One region of the Herbaspirillum sp. DW155 genome, then DNA from elsewhere that is predicted to be linked to it. Evidence: riboswitches for the same ligand, from Rfam matches in the RefSeq annotation. Region 1 holds a riboswitch; the other holds the start of a gene.
The links. Region 1 has a riboswitch for cobalamin ahead of AACH55_RS14305 (CbtB domain-containing protein). Riboswitches for the same ligand answer to the same signal wherever they lie in the genome.
Positions count from the first base shown of each region.

Region 1 (4,412 bases):
TGTGGAATGCTGCCACTGGTCTTGCGTCATGCCGCTGGTGATGGCCTGCAGCACGGGGCGGTCCAGTTGCTCCAGCACCGACACCGACCATCCGGCCGGGGTGACGCCGCCGGCGGTGATCTCGCCCATGGCAAAGCTGGTGGTATTGATGATGAGATCGACCCGTCCCCCGGCAAAATAAGCCAGCGCGGGCGGCAGCGCGGCGCCGCTGCCGGACGAGACCCGCAGCGAGGACGTGAAGACCGGCAGCACGTCCATGCCGCGCGCCTCCAGTGCGGCGACCAGTGCATCGATGAAGGCGGTATTGCCCGAGAGCCAGTGCGCGCGGTAGAAGATGATGCCCACGGCCGGCTTGCCTGCGTGTGTGCTGGCGCGCAGGGCCAGCCAGTCGTCGAGGCTGGCATCCTGTTCCAGGTCGGGATGATAGAGGCCATGTTCCGGCAAGGCTTGTGCGGGTTCGTAACCATAGCCGGAGAAGAGCAGGCGATCCGACAGGCAGCGCAGCAGTTGCGCCAGATTGACGCTGCCGCCACCGTTGAAGTAGGCCAGCGCCTGCTGCTGCAGGTCCGGTGCGGCGGTGGAGGCGGCGGCCAGTTCGGCATCGGGCTCGCCGGTGCCGGAGAGCACGATCAGCTGCCGACCCTCGGCGCGCGCCGCCCGCAACAGTTCCGGAAAACCGGCCACCGCACCCAGCCGTCCCAGCACGCGCAGCACGATCACGCGGGCATGGGTCAGCTCGGCGCGCAGCAGGGTCGCCAGCGTTCGCAACGGCTGGCCTTGCTCGTCGGTAGCGGATTGCAGGGCTTGCAGGTCATAGCCGGCCAGCGGCGGAAAGTCCGCCGGCAACTGGTTGCGCGCTGCGGCCAGCAGGGCCAGGTCGGTCGGGGCATGGGTGAGCAGGACGATGCGGGCCAAGGGTTCAGACATCGCTGGCCTCCGGTTCCGGCAGCACGTCGCCGCTGCCCAGGCGATGGAAGATGAGGTCGCTCACTTCGCGTCCGCCCTCCAGGTGTTCCACCACCACGCGCTCGATGGCACTGGCATCCTCGCAGCGATACCAGACGCCCTCGGGATAGACCACCACCACCGGGGCCTGCGCCTTGCAGGCCACCATGCAGTGGGTACGGGTGCGCTTGACGCGCAGTTCGGGGCGGGCGTCGATCTGCTCGCCCAGTACGCCGAACATGGCTTCGGCCAGCACGCCGTTTTCGGTACAACGCGGACCCACGCACATGAGCACGTGACGATGATGGGTTCTCATGGCTTGGATAGCTTTACTTTCCCTGGCGCCGCAACGCCAGACAGGGCCCGACACCTCAGGACAAATCAGCCGAAGCGGCGATAGAAGAAACCGGTCAGCCCGCCCAGCGCCAGCCAGAAGATGGCATTGGCGGCGGCGGTGGCACGGATGAAGGCCTGCGCCAGTTCTTCCGGCGCGACGCTGCCGTGAACCTCGGGCTGGGGTGCGCCGATGAAGTGCGGCGCCACCAGCAGCATCACACCGACCAGCTTCCACGGCCAGCCACGGGTAAAGACGAACAGGCCCAGGCTGGCGGCGGTCATGGCTGCGGTCATCACCCACCAGAGCTGGCGCGCATGCAGCGGCGCGGCCAGGGTGCCGGGGACTTCCGGCGGCAAGCCCAGCGACGGCGCGACGAAGAACACGCCGTAACCGGCCAGGCCCCACAGCAGGCCGCTGCGCCAGCTGATCTTGCGGCCGCTGAGGGTAAAGGCGGCCACCAGCATCAGCGCAAAACCGACCGCCATGCTGACGTTGGCCAGCACGGTATAGCCGGTGCGCTCGGCGCCGTCGGCGGGTTCCCAGGCATCGGCGTCATGGGTGTGCTCATGCTCGTGCGCATGCTCGTGGGCATCGGCTGCGTGGGTAGCGGATTCGCCGGCCTTTTCATATTCCTCGGCCTTGAGGATGATCTTCTCGACCTGAAATTGCTGTACCGCCGACAGCAGCACGCCCGACAAGGCGCCTGCGATGACCACCGCCGACGCCATGCGCCGCAGGACCGTCCAGTTCATCGTCCGCTCCTCAGTGGCAGGGGAAACCGGCCGAGTGGCGGCCGTCGTGGGCGGCATTGTGCAGCTCGACCCGGGAAGCGAAACCGGCGCCGTAGATCAGCGCAACCCCCAGCGCAAAGGCCAGCAGCGCAGGCGCGATGCGGTCGCGCCAGACCTGGCTGCCGGCGTGGGCGGAGGGGATGGAGTCGGCGACTGGGCGGGCGTTCAGACCGGAGCGAGTGGACATGCGCTTTCCTTGGACAGGTGAATGAAACGAAGGAAGCCACGCGACGAGCGCCCATGCACGATCCCGCCGTCATCGGACGGCGCCGGTTCACACCAGCGGGAAATGATGGAAGCTTTCCGCATGATCGCCCTCCGCGATGCATTGAAGAAGTTGCCACTGGCCGGTCTCCGGGCTGGCGAGGGGAAGCCTGGGCTTCGGGACAGGCGCCTTCCCATGCGCGCGGCACAGTGGCGTAGTGCGTGTCCTTCCTCGCTTACCGTTGCGGGGGCAGCGCCGGCCTTGGCGCGATGCTGTGGCACCGGCCGCACCGGCTTCCCGTTTCAATCCCGGACGCGGCTGCGCGCGGGATACCAGAAGCAATGCTAAGGGGCGAAGTATAAAGGCGGGGACCGCCTTGGGCAACCGCGATCGTCAGCGCGGCCAGCCCGGCCGTCTGCTGGCGGCGGCTTCAGCGGGGCGTGTCAGACCGCGCAGGCGAGGCAAGAGAGGATGCGGATGAAGACGACACGGGCGCTTCGGCCAGTTTGTAATACAGGCTCATTTCCACGCCCATGCGGCTGGGAATGCGGGCCACATAGGCCGAACGCTGGCGCGTGCCGCTGCCCTGCCCGTGCATTTCCATCAGGCACAGGTAACGTTCGCCCAGATAGCCCAGCATGGCAAACAAAGCCTTTTGCGGACGTTCCAGCCGGGGCGCGGCGTCCGCGCTCAGGCCGACGGCGCGGTCGAGGTAGCCCCGGTGCGAATTGACGAAGAGGTAGTCGCGCCCGGGCGGCTTGCCGCTGGCATAGCCGATGCGCAGCATGCGGTTGTCGCCATCGGGCAGGTAGAGGCTGTAGGACGATGCCGGGCCGCCTTCCATGACCTCCATCCGGCCCGCCACAGGATCGATGCTGACCGCGCTCAAGGGCATCTGGTCCACGGTCAGGCAGCTGTCCAGCACTTCTTCGGGCGGCGCTGGTGGCCCCGGCAGTGCGACCCAGCAGAGCAAGAGCAGGATCAATGACAGACAGCGCAGCCTGCCTGACCGGGAACGGCACGCAGGGGCAAGGACGCGGTTCAAGGGCAGCTCCTTCAGGCAACAGGGGTGGGGGCGGCGAGGATCAGACCTCGCCCCATAGTTGCAGAAGAGCAATGCAATGAATATGAGAAAACTCTCAATGACGACAGGAAGTCGCTTCTTGCTGGCTTTTTGAATTCGTGGCTGCACGGGCGTCACCGGCAGTCCGGAAGCTGTCGCCTCTTCAGCGCCTCCGGGCAGCCACGCTGAAAAAGAGATCGAGGGAGATGAAATGCCACTGCGCCGCGTCGGCGTCATACAGGGCGAGCTGGTTGATTTCCTGACCGGACGCGGCTGTGGCCGGTACCCGGTCGATGGCGCGGGCGGCATGCCGGTGGCGCTCGGACGGGCTCAGTCTGAGCAGACGGGCCTCGGTCTCGCAGCGGGCAAACAGCCCGGCGCACTCCCACAAGCGGGCCGCACACTCCAGATCGGCCAGCCCGATGTCCAGGGTGATGGTGTCGATGCGCTCCGACACCCTGGCCACCTTGGTCGAGGACAGCCGTACCGGCCCACCCTGCGCGCGCACCGCCAGGCAGCCGTCATGCGCGCCCCAGGCCATGTGCAGGCAGTACGGCAGGTAGCCGTGGTGACGCGCGATCAACTCGTCCGGAGAAAACGCCGCTGCCGGCAGAACCTGGTAGTCCTGCGGCGTCAAGCCCAGCCAGAGCGCATCCAGACTGGCCTCGAAGGGCGACAGATAGGTCACCATCGCCTGGCTGCCGCTGGCCTGGCCGAACATGACCGGTTCGCACAGGACCTGACCGGCGCCAGCGGGGTACTGGCGCACCAGCACATACAGCGGCAGCGCGGCCATGACCGTGTAGCGGCGACCGGCAGGAAAGCCAAGGGGCTGCGGGGGATAAGGGAACACGGCGCCACTCCTCACGGAAAACACGATCGTGGCGGCAGCCCTGCTCGATTCATCTGCTGTCGCCGAAAAAAGACATGTTTCCACAGATGCAAACCCGCTTGAATGAGAAAAGTCTCAATCAGCGCGGGAGAATGGTGCCGGGAGAAGGGCGAGGACAGGCGGGTTCCAGCCCATGTGAAGAAATAGGTCATGCGCGCAGCGCCAGGCCCGTGTGCAAG
Region 1 covers NZ_AP029028.1:3,132,500-3,136,911, forward strand. Annotated here, with positions in the region: gene AACH55_RS14290 (cobaltochelatase subunit CobN) at 1-927, opposite strand, end outside; gene AACH55_RS14295 (ferredoxin) at 920-1,261, opposite strand; gene AACH55_RS14300 (CbtA family protein) at 1,327-2,034, opposite strand; gene AACH55_RS14305 (CbtB domain-containing protein) at 2,045-2,260, opposite strand; cobalamin riboswitch at 2,401-2,630, opposite strand; gene AACH55_RS14310 (hypothetical protein) at 2,709-3,251, opposite strand; gene AACH55_RS14315 (hypothetical protein) at 3,505-4,194, opposite strand.

Region 2 (4,412 bases), 430 kb from region 1:
ATGTCCTTCAGTTCGGCCGGCATCGAGGCCAGGCTGTCGGGCGCGGCACCGTTGGACAATTCGTTCAACTGGTCGGCCACGAAGCCGCTGGCTTGCAGCGCCGCTTCGATGGCCAGCGGCGTGACCGGTGCCTTGCCGGTGCGCAGCGCATCGAACAGGTTTTCGGTCAGGTGGCAGGCCGACACCATGGCCGGCAGGTTCACGAACCCGGCGCCACCCTTGATGGTGTGGAATGCGCGGAAGACCGCATTGAGGATTTCAAGGTCATCAGGATGTCGTTCCAGCGTCAGCAGGTGCTCTTCCACGTTGGTGGCGAGCTCCAACGCTTCAACGACAAAATCCTTGAGCATTTCGTCATCCATTAGAACCCCAGGCTATCGAGTAAGTCGTCCACGTCGTCCTGCGCCATGGCCGTACCTCCCACGGAGGGGCCATTCATCAGGGTTACCGGTTTGTCTGCATCGATCTGCGCCTTGACTTCCGGCGGCGCGTTGTCGCGCAGCAATTGCGCCAGCTCGCGCTCGGCGGCGGCGGTGATGGCCACGATCTTCTTGATCAGCTGGCCGGTGATGTCCTGGAAGTCCTGGGCCATCATGATTTCCAGCATGCGGGCCTTTTCCGCTTCGGTCGATTCCAGCACCGAGTTGGAGAACTTTTGCGAGTCGCCCGCCAGCGCCTTGAATTCGTCGATGTTCATCTGACCGGCATAGAGCCGGGTCCAGCGGGCGTTGATGTCCTTGGCTTGCTCCTGCAGGCGGTCCTGCGCCGGCATGCCCGAATCGAGGGCATTGAGCACCTTGTTGGCGGCCTGTTCGGTCAGGGTGGCGATGTGTTCCAGACGGCTCTGGGCGTCGCCGATCTGTTCGGCCACGTCGGTCAGCGAGCGGTCATACCCCAGTTCGCGCATGGAGTCATGCAACAGGCGAACGATGCCGCCCAGGCGTTCGTACATGGGCTTGTCGCTCTGGTCCTCCTGTTCGCCGGCCGCGCCCGCGTCCGTGCTCTGGGCGGTGGCATCGGCGGCTGGTTCGCCGGCGGTCATGCCCGGTAGTGTCTGCGAGGAAATTTCGTCAAACAATGCTTCCAGATCAACGTCGTCGCTCATGATTACTGATTCTCCCAACAAAGGTGTGCGCTCGTCGGCGCACTGCTGTGCAAAGTTGCCCGTAGGCGGATCAAATGCGTCGTTCCAAGAGGCACAGCAACCACCTCGCCCCCGTTATCAGACAGATATCGGCAGCCCGAGGCGAAGTCTGAAGGCTCGCAGACCACGACAACGATTCAGGGATGACAGGTGAGGCCGGCAGAACAGCAAAAGTCCCCCTCGACCATGCCATGGCGCCGAGTATAGGACCGCTTGCGGCCATCTCATCGGCCAAACAGCGAGTGAAATCCCCCATTTGTTTCGATTTTTCGACCGTCGTCAAAGAACTGACAGGGGCCGCGATTCAAATGTTTTCGATAAAGAAATCGAATTTATTCTATATAAAAATACGCTGGCCATGATTCTATCCGGCTTTTTCCTGAAAGCAATTGTGCAGGCGCAGGCTTGTGCCGATTTACATCATCCGGGCTCCCCAGCTTGTGGCCGCTACGCTGCACGCCTACAATGGCGCGGTTTTGGTGCCCGCCGGCGTGTCCTCGCCGGCAGTTAAACGGGAAACACGCACCAGGCCCGCTGCAAGGGGGACTGGTCAAGGTGTACTGCCCCCGCAACGGTAACCAGGCGCCGGCTGCCGCGAGACGATTGCGTGTGATTCGTTGAGTATTGCCGGCAACGCCATCTTCCACGCCACTGTGTTTTTGCGCGAACCTTCACTTCGCCGCATGGGAAGGCCGATGGTCACGCCTGCAGTCCGGAGACCGGCCAGAACAGGAGGAGGCCGCACAGGCAATACCAGTGCGGTTTTCCGTTGAATGCAGCTTGCGGGGAGGCAGGCTGTACACCTTCATCACCTGGCTTTTTCATGCATATCGCTTATTTCCGGGCCTGCCACGGCGGCCCCCGTCCCCGTTTTGCCCTGCGCGCCGGTTCGGCGCTGATCCTGGCCGCTCTGGCGCATACGGCGCTGGCTGCCCGCCCTGACGCCGACCCGCCGTTGTCGGCCGTGGTGGTGTCGGCCTCGCGCTTTCCCAATGATCCGGCCTTCCCGCCGGTGGCCGCCACCGTCATCACCGCCGAGCAGATCCGCGCGGCCGGCATCGGCGATGCCAACGAAGCCATCCGCAAGCTGGGTGGCGTCTACGGGCGTCAGAGCCTGGCCGGTCCGCGCGACTTCCCGCTGGACCTGCGCGGTTTCGGCGCCAATGGCGACCAGAACATGGTGGTGCTGGTCGATGGCGTCCGTATTTCCGAGAATGAGCTGACCACGCCGCTGCTGTCCTCGATTCCCATCGAGACCATCGAACGCATCGAGATCGTGCGCGGCGGCAGCAGCGTGCTCTATGGCAGCGGCGCCACCGGCGGCGTCATCCAGATCATCACGCGCCGCCCGCAAGCCAGTGCGGCGCACGGCACCGTGGTGGCCGAGGTCGGCAGCAACGGCCAGCGCGCCGGCCGGGCGGCGGTTTCACGCGGCTGGGAGAACATGTCCATCGACGCCAGCTATGCCAGATCGCACGCCGACAACTGGCGCGACAACAGCCGTGCCAACCAGGAAAACACCAGTACCACGGTGCAGTGGTTCGCCAGCGACTGGCGCTTCGGCTTGCGCGCCAACCTCTCGCGTGCCGATTTCGGCCTGCCGGGCAGTCTCAGTCAGGCGCAATACGAGGCCAATCCGCGCCAGAGCAGCAATCCGCTGGACCACGGCTCCTATGACAACGACAGCATCACGGCCTTCCTGGAACGCCGCTTCGGCGATGTCGACCTGGCCGCCGAGCTGTCGCATCGTGAAAAGATTTCGCGCTCCACGTATGTCAGCAGCGGCTCGTCGGCACAGACCAACGTGCGTGTGACGCAGTTTTCGCCGCGCCTGCGCCAGGTGCTGCAGAGCGGCCTGTGGAAGAACGAAGCCATCGTCGGGGTCGACCTGTCCGAATGGAGTTCGGCCACCAACGCCAGCTATGGCAACAGCGATGCTGCCCAGCATTCGAAGGCCCTGTACCTGCGCGATGAAATCGAGTTCGACCACAATGCCCGGCTGGCCGCCGGCGTGCGCCGCGAGCAGTTCACCCAGCTCAGTGGCTCCGGCGCCTATGACCGCAGCAGTGCCGTCAACGCCTGGGACCTGCAGGCCAGCTACGCGCCGCTGCCGCTGCTGCGCGGTTTCATCAAGACCGGGCAGAGCTATCGCCTGGCCACGGCCGACGAGAACGGCTTCACCGCCTTGCCCGCCGGCGTGGTCTTGAAGCCCCAGGTCTCGCATGACCTGGAACTGGGCGCGACCCTGGGCAATGCGGCCCGCCAGGTGACGCTACGCTGGTTCCGCCATCGCGTGCGCGACGAACTGTATTACGATCCCACCGCCAATGGCGGCTTTGGCGCCAACAGCAACCTGGCGCCGACCCGCCACCAGGGCGTGGAGCTGGAAGGACGCGTGCAACTGACCGAGACCCTGAGGGCCAGCGCCACCTACCAGCACGTCAATGCGCGCTTCGACGCGGGCGACAACAGCGGCAAGCAACTGGCGCTGGTGCCGGCCAATACGCTGTCGGCGCGGCTGAACTGGACTTCGGGCCAGCAGAGTGCGGAGATGGGCGCACGCTGGGTGGACCGCCAGCGCATGGGCAATGACTTCGCCAACACCTGCGCGCGCATGCCGTCCTTCACTACCTTCGATGCCCGATATGCGCTGCGGGTGAGCGCCTGGGAGTTTGCGTTGACCGGCACCAACCTGGCTGACCGCAAGTACTACTCGCAGGCCTATGACTGCAGTGGCGGTGCTGTCTCGGGCATCTATCCGGAAGACGGCCGGGCAGTAAAATTCACGGCCCGTTACGACTTCTGAAACCCATCCTGATCCCGCTGCCGATGCGACCTTGCCTGCCCGTGCTGTGCATCTTGCTTCTGCTGTCCCTGCTGGCCCTGTCGGCGGCGGCGCTGTGCGGCAGCACTGGCTGCCTGCGTCCCTCGGCTTCGTCCGATAGCGTGGCCTTGCTGCTGTCGCTGCGGGTACCGCGCGCGCTGACGGCCTTTGCGGTGGGCGGCGCGCTGGCGCTGGCGGGGGCGCTGATGCAGGTCTTGTTGCGTAATCCCCTGGCCGATCCTTATGTGCTGGGCCTGTCCGGTGGCTCGGCAGCGGGCGCCTTGCTGGCCATGCTGGCGGCACTGCGGCTGGGATGGCCGCTGCAGGCGGTGACCGCGCCCGGCGCCTTGCTGGGGGCCGGACTGGCCATGCTGCTGCTGTTCGCACTGGTGCGCCAGTCGCTGCGGCATCTGGCCATGTCGCCCTTGCTCTCCAGCCAGCGGC
Region 2 covers NZ_AP029028.1:3,558,066-3,562,477, reverse strand. Annotated here, with positions in the region: gene AACH55_RS16175 (chemotaxis protein CheA) at 1-362, opposite strand, end outside; gene AACH55_RS16170 (protein phosphatase CheZ) at 362-1,105, opposite strand; cobalamin riboswitch at 1,605-1,887, shown strand; gene AACH55_RS16165 (TonB-dependent receptor) at 1,968-3,950, shown strand; gene AACH55_RS16160 (iron ABC transporter permease) at 3,974-4,412, shown strand, end outside.
Region 2: it holds a riboswitch for cobalamin, as region 1 does, so the genes downstream of both, AACH55_RS16165 (TonB-dependent receptor) here and AACH55_RS14305 (CbtB domain-containing protein) in region 1, are expected to answer to the same signal.